DNA from 2 places in the Pseudoalteromonas sp. S2721 genome. Region 2 is predicted to be linked to the other one. Evidence: predicted binding sites of a transcription regulator. Region 2 holds the regulator's gene; the other holds the start of a gene.
The links. Region 2 encodes LexA, which represses DNA repair genes until DNA is damaged. Its sites were predicted from a motif close to TACTGTATNNNNATACAGTA; they were not measured.
Positions count from the first base shown of each region.

Region 1: a site for LexA is predicted at 3,959-3,978, ahead of uvrD (DNA helicase II). Genes of this name have one in related genera too.

Region 1 is NZ_PNCZ01000059.1:4,961-10,702, reverse strand. It holds gene cysQ (3'(2'),5'-bisphosphate nucleotidase CysQ) at 1-381, opposite strand, end outside; gene nudE (ADP compounds hydrolase NudE) at 374-946, opposite strand; gene yrfG (GMP/IMP nucleotidase) at 1,008-1,664, shown strand; gene CWC02_RS17755 (dUTP diphosphatase) at 1,665-2,285, opposite strand; gene CWC02_RS17750 (peroxiredoxin-like family protein) at 2,406-3,035, shown strand; gene CWC02_RS17745 (YacL family protein) at 3,068-3,436, opposite strand; gene CWC02_RS17740 (hypothetical protein) at 3,559-3,783, opposite strand; gene uvrD (DNA helicase II) at 4,043-5,742, shown strand, end outside.
Region 2 is NZ_PNCZ01000028.1:82,924-88,665, reverse strand. It holds gene CWC02_RS11970 (PepSY-associated transmembrane domain-containing protein) at 1-259, opposite strand, end outside; gene CWC02_RS11965 (hypothetical protein) at 418-798, shown strand; gene CWC02_RS11960 (PaaI family thioesterase) at 806-1,243, opposite strand; gene lexA (transcriptional repressor LexA) at 1,405-2,022, shown strand; gene coxB (cytochrome c oxidase subunit II) at 2,460-3,602, shown strand; gene ctaD (cytochrome c oxidase subunit I) at 3,602-5,197, shown strand; gene CWC02_RS11940 (cytochrome c oxidase assembly protein) at 5,197-5,727, shown strand.

The DNA of each region.
Region 1 (5,742 bases), on a different contig from region 2:
ATAAGTCACTTGTTTCGCTGGCCAATGAATAACACCCAGCACTGGGCGATTATTTTCAACTAAAGCGATATTGACGGCAAAATCACCGCTTTCAAGTATAAACTCCCCGGTACCATCCATAGGATCAAGCAACCAATAACGATGCCAATCTTTTCTATCTGCCAGCGCTGGGATCGGGGTTTCTTCTGACATAATTGGAATGTCGGGGGCTATGCTCTTCAAACCCGCCATTAATACATCATTTGATGCTAAGTCAGCCTTGGTGACCGGAGTATGATCTGACTTTTGCTCAGCACCAATATCATCCTGCTGATAAATGGCCATAATGGCATCGCCTGCTTGCTCAGCTAACCGAATACACGGTTCTAAAAAATCATTCATTGCCCGCTCCCGACTCTAAGTACTTTGTTAATAATAGCAAAGCTGCGACACTTCGTGCTTCAGTAAAGTCTTCTTGTTGCAATAATGATTGCCAATCAGTTATTGGCCATTTTACAACGACAAGCGGTTCTGGCTCATCACCAGGTAAGGTTTCAGGATAGAGATCTTCAGCATACAAAATATGCATCGTGGCATTAAAGTAACTTGGCGCCATGCTGACTTTTTTTAGTTCAGCGAAATGCTTAGCACCAAAACCAACTTCTTCTTTAAGCTCCCGGTCTGCAGCTTGCTGAGGTGTTTCGCCTGGGTCAATTAAGCCCTTTGGAAAACCCAACTGATAATCATTGGTGCCTGCACAATACTCTCGCACTAATAACAGTTCGTTATCGGCCGTTACTGGCACTATCATCACTGCACCTCTGCCACCGCCACGAATTCTTTCGTATTGCCTTTGTTCATCATTTGAAAACTTCAATTCGAGAGACTCAACAGTAAATAGTCGACTTTTAGCGACAACTTCATTAGACAAAATTTGCGGTGGTGTAGGATGCTTTTTCTGTGTCATTGGCATTAATTTGCTATCATGGCAGTTATGCTCATCATAAATCTTTTAAAGTGAATTGCCTATGTTAAATTGGTCAAAAATCGATACTGTGTTGTTAGATATGGATGGCACCCTACTCGATTTGCATTTTGATAATTACTTTTGGCTAACCGTTATTCCCGAGCAATATGCGCGTAAACATAAAATCAGCTTAGACGCAGCAAAAGCTGACATTTTGCATCGTTATCAACAAGTTCACGGACAAATTAATTGGTACTGTTTAGATTATTGGCAACAGCAACTTGATTTACCAATTATGGCGCTGAAACGTGACATTCAACATTTAATCAGAATTCGTGAAGATGTTCCGCCGTTCTTAACTGAGCTTAGAAAAGCAGGCAAACAATTGATCATGCTTACTAACGCGCACCCAGATTGTGCCATGTTAAAGTTTGAACACACTGCTATCGATAATTACTTAGATGGGGTGATCTCAACTCACCAATATGGCGTGAGTAAAGAGCATCAACCATTATGGCAACAAGTACATCAAGAATGGCAGTTTGATAAGGAACGGACTTTATTTGTGGATGATAGCCCCGCCGTGCTAGATGCGGCAAAAGAGTTTGGTATTGGTCATATACTTGCGGTTGCCAACCCTGATAGTCAGCAACCGCATAAACAGTTCGATGGCTTTTTATCGACCATCGATTTTCGCGAGTTTATACCCGTTAAATAATTACTTCGGGTAACGCTGCTCTAAGCCTTGGTATACAAGTTTTGCAAAATCTGCATGCTCTGTATCTAGGCTTTTTACCACTTCAACTAAGTGCTCGTTATCTTCTTGGCCATTCCACACTTTGATATAACTACCATCTTTGTAGCCATGATCTTGGCGGAAGAAGTTCAAGGTATTTTTACCAACATAGCCACGGTATAAGTCATCGATATCCATACCAATTTGCGCCATACAACCTGCAAATGCGGCTGCATTAAAACTCTTTTCAGCGACTGCTGACCCAGCTAACACTTCGAGTGTTTGTTTAAAGTCATCTGCCTGAACTGGCGCACTTAACTCAGCTTCTAGTTGTGCAGCTAACTGCTCATAGCTGGTTTCACCATCAATACGTAAAGATAAACCAAAATGGAAAATATCAACTAACTCTAAAATAACTTGTTCTGTATCTGGGGTTTGTTTTTTCCACCACTTCCAGCCGTAGTGGTCAAGCATTTCAGCACACTCAACCCAAATTGCACGATACCATTCAAAACCTTGGCTAAACCATTGCTCATGAACTTTAGTATTCATCGCATTTTGCATCTCGAGCATAACAACGAGTTTTTGTAAATTAGCAGACATTCTTTATCCCAACTTGCATTTTCAATTATGTATATACTACAGATAATTTTGTCATTGATGAAATAAAAACACATATGATCAGGTCTGCTTTGCAGTTGATAAAAATAACCGAGGAAACCCATGTTTAAATCTCTACTCATTAGTGCACTATTTGTACTATCAAGCCAAGTTATTGCTGCGACTGCAACCAATATTGCCGAATCAGCAGAGCAAGTTAGCCCATTATTACCCGGCTTAGCAGTGCCAAATATTGAGTTAAAAGATCAATACGGTAAAACCGTCTCACTCGCTGAGCGTTTTAAAGAAAAAACGACTGTGCTCATTGTTTATCGTGGTGGCTGGTGCCCATATTGTTCAAAGCAATTGGCCAATGTCCAAAAAATTGAGAAAGAGCTAGCGGATTTAGGAGCACAGATAATTGCCGTTTCGCCAGATAGTCCTGAAAAGCTCGCTGAATCAAAAATTACTTCACCAAACTATCAATTATTGTCTGACGACAGCCTTTTGTTGGCACAAAAGTTAGGTTTAGCGTTTTACTTAGATGACAAAACAGCAAAGATTTACCGCAACAAACTTGGGGTTAACTTTGTCTCGTTAGAGGGCGAAGTGAAAGTAGCGTTACCCGTACCTGCAGTGTTTGTTATAGACACTAATGGGTTAGTTAATTTTCAATACGCCAACCCAAATTACAAAGTACGCTTAACAGAAGATTTATTACTAGCGGCTGTTAAATCAGTGAGCGAGCAATAAATTAGCAACCGATAAGCAGAATATGCTTCTGCTTATCGGCCTTGTGTAAATTCTTGCCAAGATTCAATTAAATCAACAAAGTCTTCAAAACCACAGCCACTACACAAGCCTTCTTCTTCAAGCATTAAATCATCATCTTGGTAGGCAACTAAGTCTTCGTTGTCTTGATGTAACGCATGTGCTTCGAATAGCGCTTCGTCTTTACTTAAGATCAAATCAATTTCTTGACCTTGTAAGGTTAAAGGCTCATGACTGCTCTTAACCGCGGAGATTAATGCTTGTACCATCGCGATTTTTTCTTTACCGATTTCTTCGTTTAGCCAACGGCCTATGACGGCATGTTCAGAGGAGATTTTAATGCGTAAACCGCTAATAGGATCGCGGATAAATTGATATTCCATGGAGGGTACTCTTAATACGTTATCTGCTAATTATACCGTTTGCAGCTAAACGTGGCGAGTTTTGTAGTCTTAAATCAGCACGAGCGCCAACGGGGCGCTCGTGTTTATGCTATTTAAAATAGCTAGAGTCGCGATTTGAAGCGCGCAGCATCAATAATCGCCCATAGGTATACGATTGGCAGTAGAATAAAGCCAACTGCAACGTAAATTAGTGCCCCACTGATAACCCATGCTAAAAAGAATGCAATAGCCGCCATTAAACGGCCTTGTACCAATTGCCCTAAACCAGGAAAAAAGATATTACATATTGCTGCGATTACATTACCGCCAGAACCTTGCTCTGCCATACTAACCTCTGTAGTTTTTAATGATTATACTTTTAGTAAACACACTTTATGCCAACTTATTATGGCTTACAAATCAAAGTGTTAAAAAGTAGCGTTATTTTGATTTTAGTTTTTTTTGCTAAAAATCGGTCAAATTCACAATTTTAATACTTCAATTTTAATGACTTGCCAAAATAGCTGTTTATAAAAACAGTATTTTATTTAGCCTTGCATAAACACCTGTTATACTCCACCCATTATAGATTGAAAAGGCGTAACGATGGACGTTTCTGAATTACTCGATGGCTTAAATGACAAACAACGGGATGCAGTCGCAGCCCCATTGCAAAATATGCTAGTACTTGCAGGTGCAGGTTCTGGTAAAACTCGAGTACTTGTTCATCGCATCGCGTGGCTCATGCAAGTTGAGCAAGCTTCTGCATACAGTATCTTTGCGGTAACCTTCACAAATAAAGCCGCAAAAGAAATGCGCACTCGTGTAGAAGAAACCTTAAAAGCACCTGTTGGCGGTATGTGGATTGGTACTTTCCACGGCTTATCTCATCGTATTCTGCGCGCCCATCACCGTGAAGCGAACTTGCCTGAAAGCTTTCAAATTTTAGATTCTGACGATCAACAACGTATGATCAAACGCTTACTTAAAGCGATGAACATCGATGATAAAAAGTGGCCAGCAAAACAATTTGGTTGGTATATCAGCGCGAAAAAAGATGAAGGTCTGCGACCTAAAGACATTCAAGCCTACGATATTAATGAGCAAATGATGCTAAAAGTCTATGCTGCATATCAAGAGGCTTGTGACCGTGCAGGTTTAGTCGACTTTGCAGAAATACTGCTGCGCTGCTACGAAGTACTTAAAAACCACCCAACACTTTTACGTCATTATCAACAGCGTTTTGCCCATATGCTGGTAGACGAGTTCCAGGATACCAATACGATTCAGTACGCTTGGTTAAAATTACTCGCAGGTAACACCAACAGTATTATGATCGTAGGTGATGATGACCAAAGTATCTATGGCTGGCGTGGCGCAAAAATTGAGAATATCAAACGCTTTTTAACTGACTTCGAAGCCGAAACCATTCGCCTTGAACAAAATTACCGTTCAACGGCAACAATTTTGAAAGCTTCAAACGCGCTGATCAAAAACAATGCTGAACGCATGGGCAAAAGCCTGTGGACAGACGGCAATGATGGTGAGCCGATTTCAGTTTACGCTGCGTTTAATGAATTAGACGAAGCGCGCTTTGTTAGCAGCAAACTACGTAGCTGGCTAAATGCAGGTAATGCATTACAAGACGCCGCGATTTTATACCGTAACAATGCGCAATCTCGTGTACTCGAAGAAGCAATGCTACAAGAAGGTTTAAAATACCGTATTTACGGCGGTATGCGCTTCTTCGAACGCCAAGAGATCAAAGATGCACTTTCGTATTTACGCTTAGTTGGTAACCGTCAAGATGATGCAGCTTTCGAGCGCGTTATTAACACCCCTGCTCGCGGCATTGGTGATAAAACACTAAGCCACATTCGTGATTGCGCGCGCAATGAGTCATTGCCACTTTGGTATGCCGCTAAAGCTATTATCGAGCAGCAGCACTTATCTGGCCGTGCAGCAAGTGCCGTGACTAAATTCTTAGAACTTGTTGAGCATATCGAAGATAAAATCAGCGATCTCACCTTAGAAGAGCAAGCGAAATACGCCATTCAAAGCTCGGGGTTAATGGCAATGTATCAAGCTGAAAAAGGTGAAAAAGGCCGTGCCCGCGTAGAAAACTTAGAAGAGCTTATTAGTGCTTGTGGTCAATACGAACTCCCTGAAGATGAAGAGTTCAGCTCACCACTGCAAGGCTTTTTGGCATATACCTCTCTAGAATCTGGCGAAGGTCAAGCTGACGAGCACGAAGACGCGGTGCAAATGATGACACTGCACTCAGCAAAAGGCCTAGAATTCCCGCT
Region 2 (5,742 bases):
GTGTATTTAGAAAGTGGCTATATTTAATACCTTCGATTTGCTCAAATTGCGCTGTTATTTTATCAATTGAAGCAGGGTAGTCCGACAATAAAAATGGGCTACTTAAACTGCGATTAGCCAGATGCTTACCATGCACTTTTTCAAGTGGTAATGAGCTCATTACCAGCCCACCTAAGAGCCAAAAAAAGATCTGCAAAGCAAGTAAGTAGCCAAGCCATTTATGCCCTTTACGAGCATACTTAAACAGGCGTTTATTCATTATTACCCCGTTATTATTGTTATGTGGGCGCTATTTTAGGTTGTTTAGCTAGATTGCCAATGCGGCATAATGTCGCATTAACTGTATTCTAGATTTGGTATATATACAAAACTGAGTTAAAGTTTCAGTCGATATCAATAGAGGGTAAAAACGAGAGTATGTCGGAAATTCAATTTTTAAATGTAGATCTGGAGCTTGAATCAAAGCACGATATTAGTGCGCTTGTTGCTGATTTGAAGAAAAACGCCATGGTTTTACATTATGACCAAGATGAATACCGCCAACTAGCACGTATTGAAGCAACCGCAGATATCAGCTCTCCAGATAAAGCCATTAACCAGCTTTGCGAGCTTATTGAGTCATGCTCGCGCAATGCATTAAAACAGTGGTTATCGTGCTCAAAGCGTACATTTGATATAGGCTTTGAATCAGGTAATTCGCCTAAATGCTTTAACCAACCCCTGCATGCCGACACCTTGTTACGTATCTCAGCAATTGGTGCAGGGATTGAAATTACTATTTATCCTGTCGAAAAATAGCCAGAATTTATCGCTCTACAACAGCTGCGGTCATTCTTGATACGCAGCAAAGCTCTCCTGCGGCATTGGTAATTTTAATATCCCAAACAGATGTTCGCTTACCTAAATGCAGCGGTCTTGCTGTTGCTGTTAACGTTCCTTTGCGTGACGCTTTCATGTGGTTGGCATTAATTTCTTGGCCAACAGCATAGAACTTATTGAAATCAACCACGAAATTGGCTGCATAGCTTGCCACTGTCTCTGCTAATACAACGTTTGCTCCGCCATGAACCATACCCATAGGGTTATGATGCTCAGGAATAGCAGGCATAGTTGCCATTAAATAATCATCACCAATTTCAGTCACCTCAATGCCCATAGTTTTCATTAAAGTGCCTTGACCGGTGATCCCTTGTTCTAGCTCTTTGCAAAGCTCTAACGTGATTGGGTGGTGCCAAATACTCATTGTGTTTCCTTAGCCTGCTAATTAAAGCTAATACCTTATGGCATCTTTCGGTGTGGTTCAATGTTAGTTTTGTAGCAATATGGTGGGGTTAATTTAAATTTGCGATTTTCAAATAACTGTATATACTCACAGTTAAATGTACTGTATGGAAAACCAGTTGTATGCGCCCATTAACTAAACGCCAATCGCAAATTTTAGAACTAATTAAAGTCTTTATTAAAGATACAGGCATGCCACCTACGCGTGCTGAAATAGCTCAAACATTAGGTTTTAAAAGTGCCAACGCTGCTGAAGAACACCTAAAAGCACTGGCTAAAAAAGGCATGATCAAAATGAAGCCTGGGGCGAGTCGCGGTATTCAGTTAATTGAAGAAGATGAGCCAGAGCAATTAGGCTTACCTTTAATTGGCCGTGTTGCAGCCGGTGAACCTATTTTGGCGCAAGAACATGTTGAAAGTCACTGCCAAGTTGATCCTTCATTATTTAAACCTGCTGCCGATTTCTTACTGCGTGTAAATGGCATGAGTATGAAAGACATTGGTATTATGGATGGCGATTTGCTTGCAGTACACAGAACACAAGTTGCTGAAAATGGGCAAGTAGTTGTAGCTCGAGTCGATGAAGATGTAACAGTTAAGCGTCTAGAAAAAGCGGGTCGCAAAGTACTTTTACACGCTGAGAACGAAGAGTTTTCGCCTATTGAGGTTGATCTTGAGCACGAGTCGTTCAACATCGAAGGGTTAGCTGTTGGGGTTATTCGTAACGCTGATTGGATGTAACTGTTCCCAATTTGGTGCACCAAATTGACTCAATTTGGTGCGCCGCTGAAATTTTACTACTTAATTAGGATTTGTGAATCCTTACTCTTCATTTAAAGCCTTATATGGCGCAGTTTTCCTCTCTTTTTATATTTCGTTTTTACTCCTAAACATTAAATAACGCGCTGATTATAGTTGTTATTTCTGCACCAAAATAAACATTTATTATCATTAAAACTTGCTTATTGGTCATTTTTTAACTAATTGGTTAATACACTGTATTAACACCTAATTAATAAAAAGACACAAAAATGTGCGAGGTGTTAGACAGGGGGTCGGTATCATAAGTGGGTCAAAATGATACGTAGTCGCTCTGAACAATAAGAAAAACGAATGGGCACCTTGCTGTATCGCCTTTTCGCTTTGCGTCTTGCAATAGCATCTAAAGGAGCCGTCACATGGGTAAACTGCGTTACGCCTTGTGGCTTATATTGGTTGCACTTCCTGAACTTGCATTGGCGAACAGCCAATACAATATGCGTAAAGGGGTGACCGATATAAGTAATAATGTTTATGAGTTACACATGACGATATTTATTATCTGCTGTGTAATCGGCATCATCGTATTTGCGGTGATGTTTTGGGCTTTAATACACCACCGTAAATCCAAAGGGGCCAAGCCTGCCCAATTTCATGAAAGTACAAAAGTTGAAATACTTTGGACTGCCATTCCATTTGTCATCTTAATCGCCATGGCTGTGCCTGCCACAAAAACCTTAATTGCCATGGAAGATGCCTCTAAAGCCGATATCACCATTAAAGTGACGGGCTCACAGTGGAAGTGGCATTATGAGTACATGGGTGAAGACATTGCCTATTACTCGATTCTATCTACTCCTAAAGATCAAATAGACAACCAAGCAGAGAAAACTGAACATTATTTGCTTGAAGTAGATAAACCGCTAGTACTTCCTATCAATAAAAAAGTTCGCTTTTTAATGACTTCAGACGATGTAATTCATTCATGGTGGGTGCCTGATTTTGCGGTTAAAAAGGATGCAAATCCTGGGTTTATCAATGAAGCGTGGACACGTATTAACGAGCCAGGCGTGTACCGTGGCCAATGTGCTGAGTTATGCGGTAAAGATCATGGCTTTATGCCTGTAGTGGTGAAAGCTTTACCTGAAGATGAGTTTGCTAATTGGCTTGCAGATGCTAAGCAAGAAAAAGCCAATGCGGCCGCAGCGGATGCTGCTTTGCTTGATCAAACATTACCGAAAGAAGAGCTTATGACCTTGGGTGAGCAAGTCTACATGGCTAGTTGTGCTGCATGCCACCAACCTACCGGTATGGGCCTACCTGGCGTATTTCCAGCACTTAAAGGCAGCCCGATTGTATTAGGTGATGTAAAAGATCATATAGATATTGTGTTACACGGTAAGCCTGGCACAGCAATGCAAGCGTTTGATAAACAGCTTTCAATCAAACAACTTGCTGCGGTTATTACTTATAAGCGAAATGCGTGGGGTAATGACACCGGCGATGTTATCCAACCGAGTCAAATTCAAGCCGCGATTGATGCAGCAGCGGAGGCGAACTAATGAGTAACGTTATTAACGAGCAAGCAACTGGGCATGCGCATCACGACCATCATCACCCTGCTAAAGGTTTTAAGCGTTGGCTTTACACCACCAATCATAAAGACATCGGGAGTTTATACCTGATTTTTTCACTCACCATGTTTTTAATTGGCGGAGCAATGGCAATGGTGATCCGCGCTGAACTGTTTCAGCCTGGATTACAGTTAGTCGATCCGCACTTTTTTAATCAAATGACTACCGTACATGGCTTGATCATGGTGTTTGGTGCCGTTATGCCCGCGTTCACTGGGCTTGCAAACTGGATGGTACCTATGATGATAGGCGCACCGGATATGGCCTTACCACGTATGAATAACTGGAGCTTTTGGATATTGCCTTTCGCATTTTTAATCCTGTTGGCTTCGTTACTCATGCCGGGTGGCGGTCCTGCGTTTGGTTGGACTTTCTATGCACCACTCTCCACCACTTACAGTAACGACAACACCGCACTGTTTGTATTTGCTGTACATATCATGGGTATCAGCTCAATTATGGGGGCGATTAACGTTATCGTGACCATCGTCAACCTAAGAGCGCCGGGTATGACGTGGATGAAGCTACCGCTATTTGTTTGGACATGGTTAATCACTGCATTTTTGTTAATTGCTGTTATGCCTGTTTTAGCAGGGGCGGTCACTATGGTGTTGACCGATAAATACTTTGCAACCAGCTTTTTTGATGCAGCCGGAGGGGGCGACCCTGTGATGTTCCAGCACATTTTCTGGTTCTTCGGTCACCCTGAAGTGTACATCATGATTTTACCAGCCTTTGGCATTATATCGACTATCGTACCTACCTTCTCGCGCAAGAAATTATTTGGCTACGCGTCTATGGTGTATGCAACTTCATCGATTGCGCTGCTAAGTTTTATCGTTTGGGCACACCATATGTTTACCACTGGGATGCCTGTGGCAGGCGAGTTGTTTTTCATGTACGCCACCATGCTCATTTCGGTACCAACGGGCGTTAAAGTGTTTAACTGGGTGGCCACCATGTGGCGCGGTTCAATTAGCTTCGAAATTCCGATGATGTTTGCCATCGCCTTTATCGTGTTATTCACCTTAGGCGGTTTCTCTGGCTTGATGCTTGCGATTACACCGGCAGATTTTCAGTATCACGATACCTATTTTGTGGTGGCTCATTTCCATTATGTGCTTGTGACAGGGGCTGTGTTCTCAATTATGGCGGGAGCCTATTATTGGCTACCGAAATGGACTGGCAACATGTACAACGAAACGCTGGCGAAATGGCATTTTTGGTTATCGCTAATCAGTGTCAACGTGTTGTTCTTCCCTATGCACTTTGTTGGCCTTGCCGGTATGCCGCGTCGTATTCCTGACTATGCACTGCAATTCGCTGACTTTAACGCCATTATCAGTATTGGTGGTTTTGCATTTGGCTTATCGCAACTGTTGTTTGTGTTGGTGGTATTTAAATGTGCCAGAGGGGGCGAAAAAGCGCCTGCCAAAGTATGGGATGGAGCTGAAGGTTTAGAGTGGGAAGTCGATTCTCCAGCACCTTATCATACCTTTGAAACACCGCCGGAGATTAAGTAATGAACCATGCACCTTTGCTAAAAAAACTGCTGATTACATGCTTGCTCATGTTTGCTTTTGCTTTTGCAATGGTGCCGCTTTACGACGTGTTTTGCGACGTTACAGGGTTGAATGGTAAGCCATCATTAGAAAAAGCGAGCGCGAGTGAATCAATAAATACACAGCGTCAAGTTGATGTCAGCTTTACCACTCACGCTCAAAGCGGCGCGCCATTTAAGGTGCAGTCTGAGCAATACAGTGTGGCAGTACAACCTGGTGCCATGCGTGAAGTTAAATTCTCAGCGAAAAACACCAGTAATGAAGACAAAGTCATGCAAGCAATTCCATCAGTATCACCGGGTAAAGCGGCAAAGTACTTACATAAAATCGCCTGTTTTTGCTTTGATCAGCAGCCAATGAAAGCCGGTGAAGAAATGGAGTTTACCTTGTTGTTTTATGTTGATACTGAGTTACCCGACGATGTTGAGGAACTGACGTTGTCGTATACCGTGTTTGATATTAGCGGGCATGTTGTGGCTAAAAACGATTAAAAGCCGCCAAGCTAA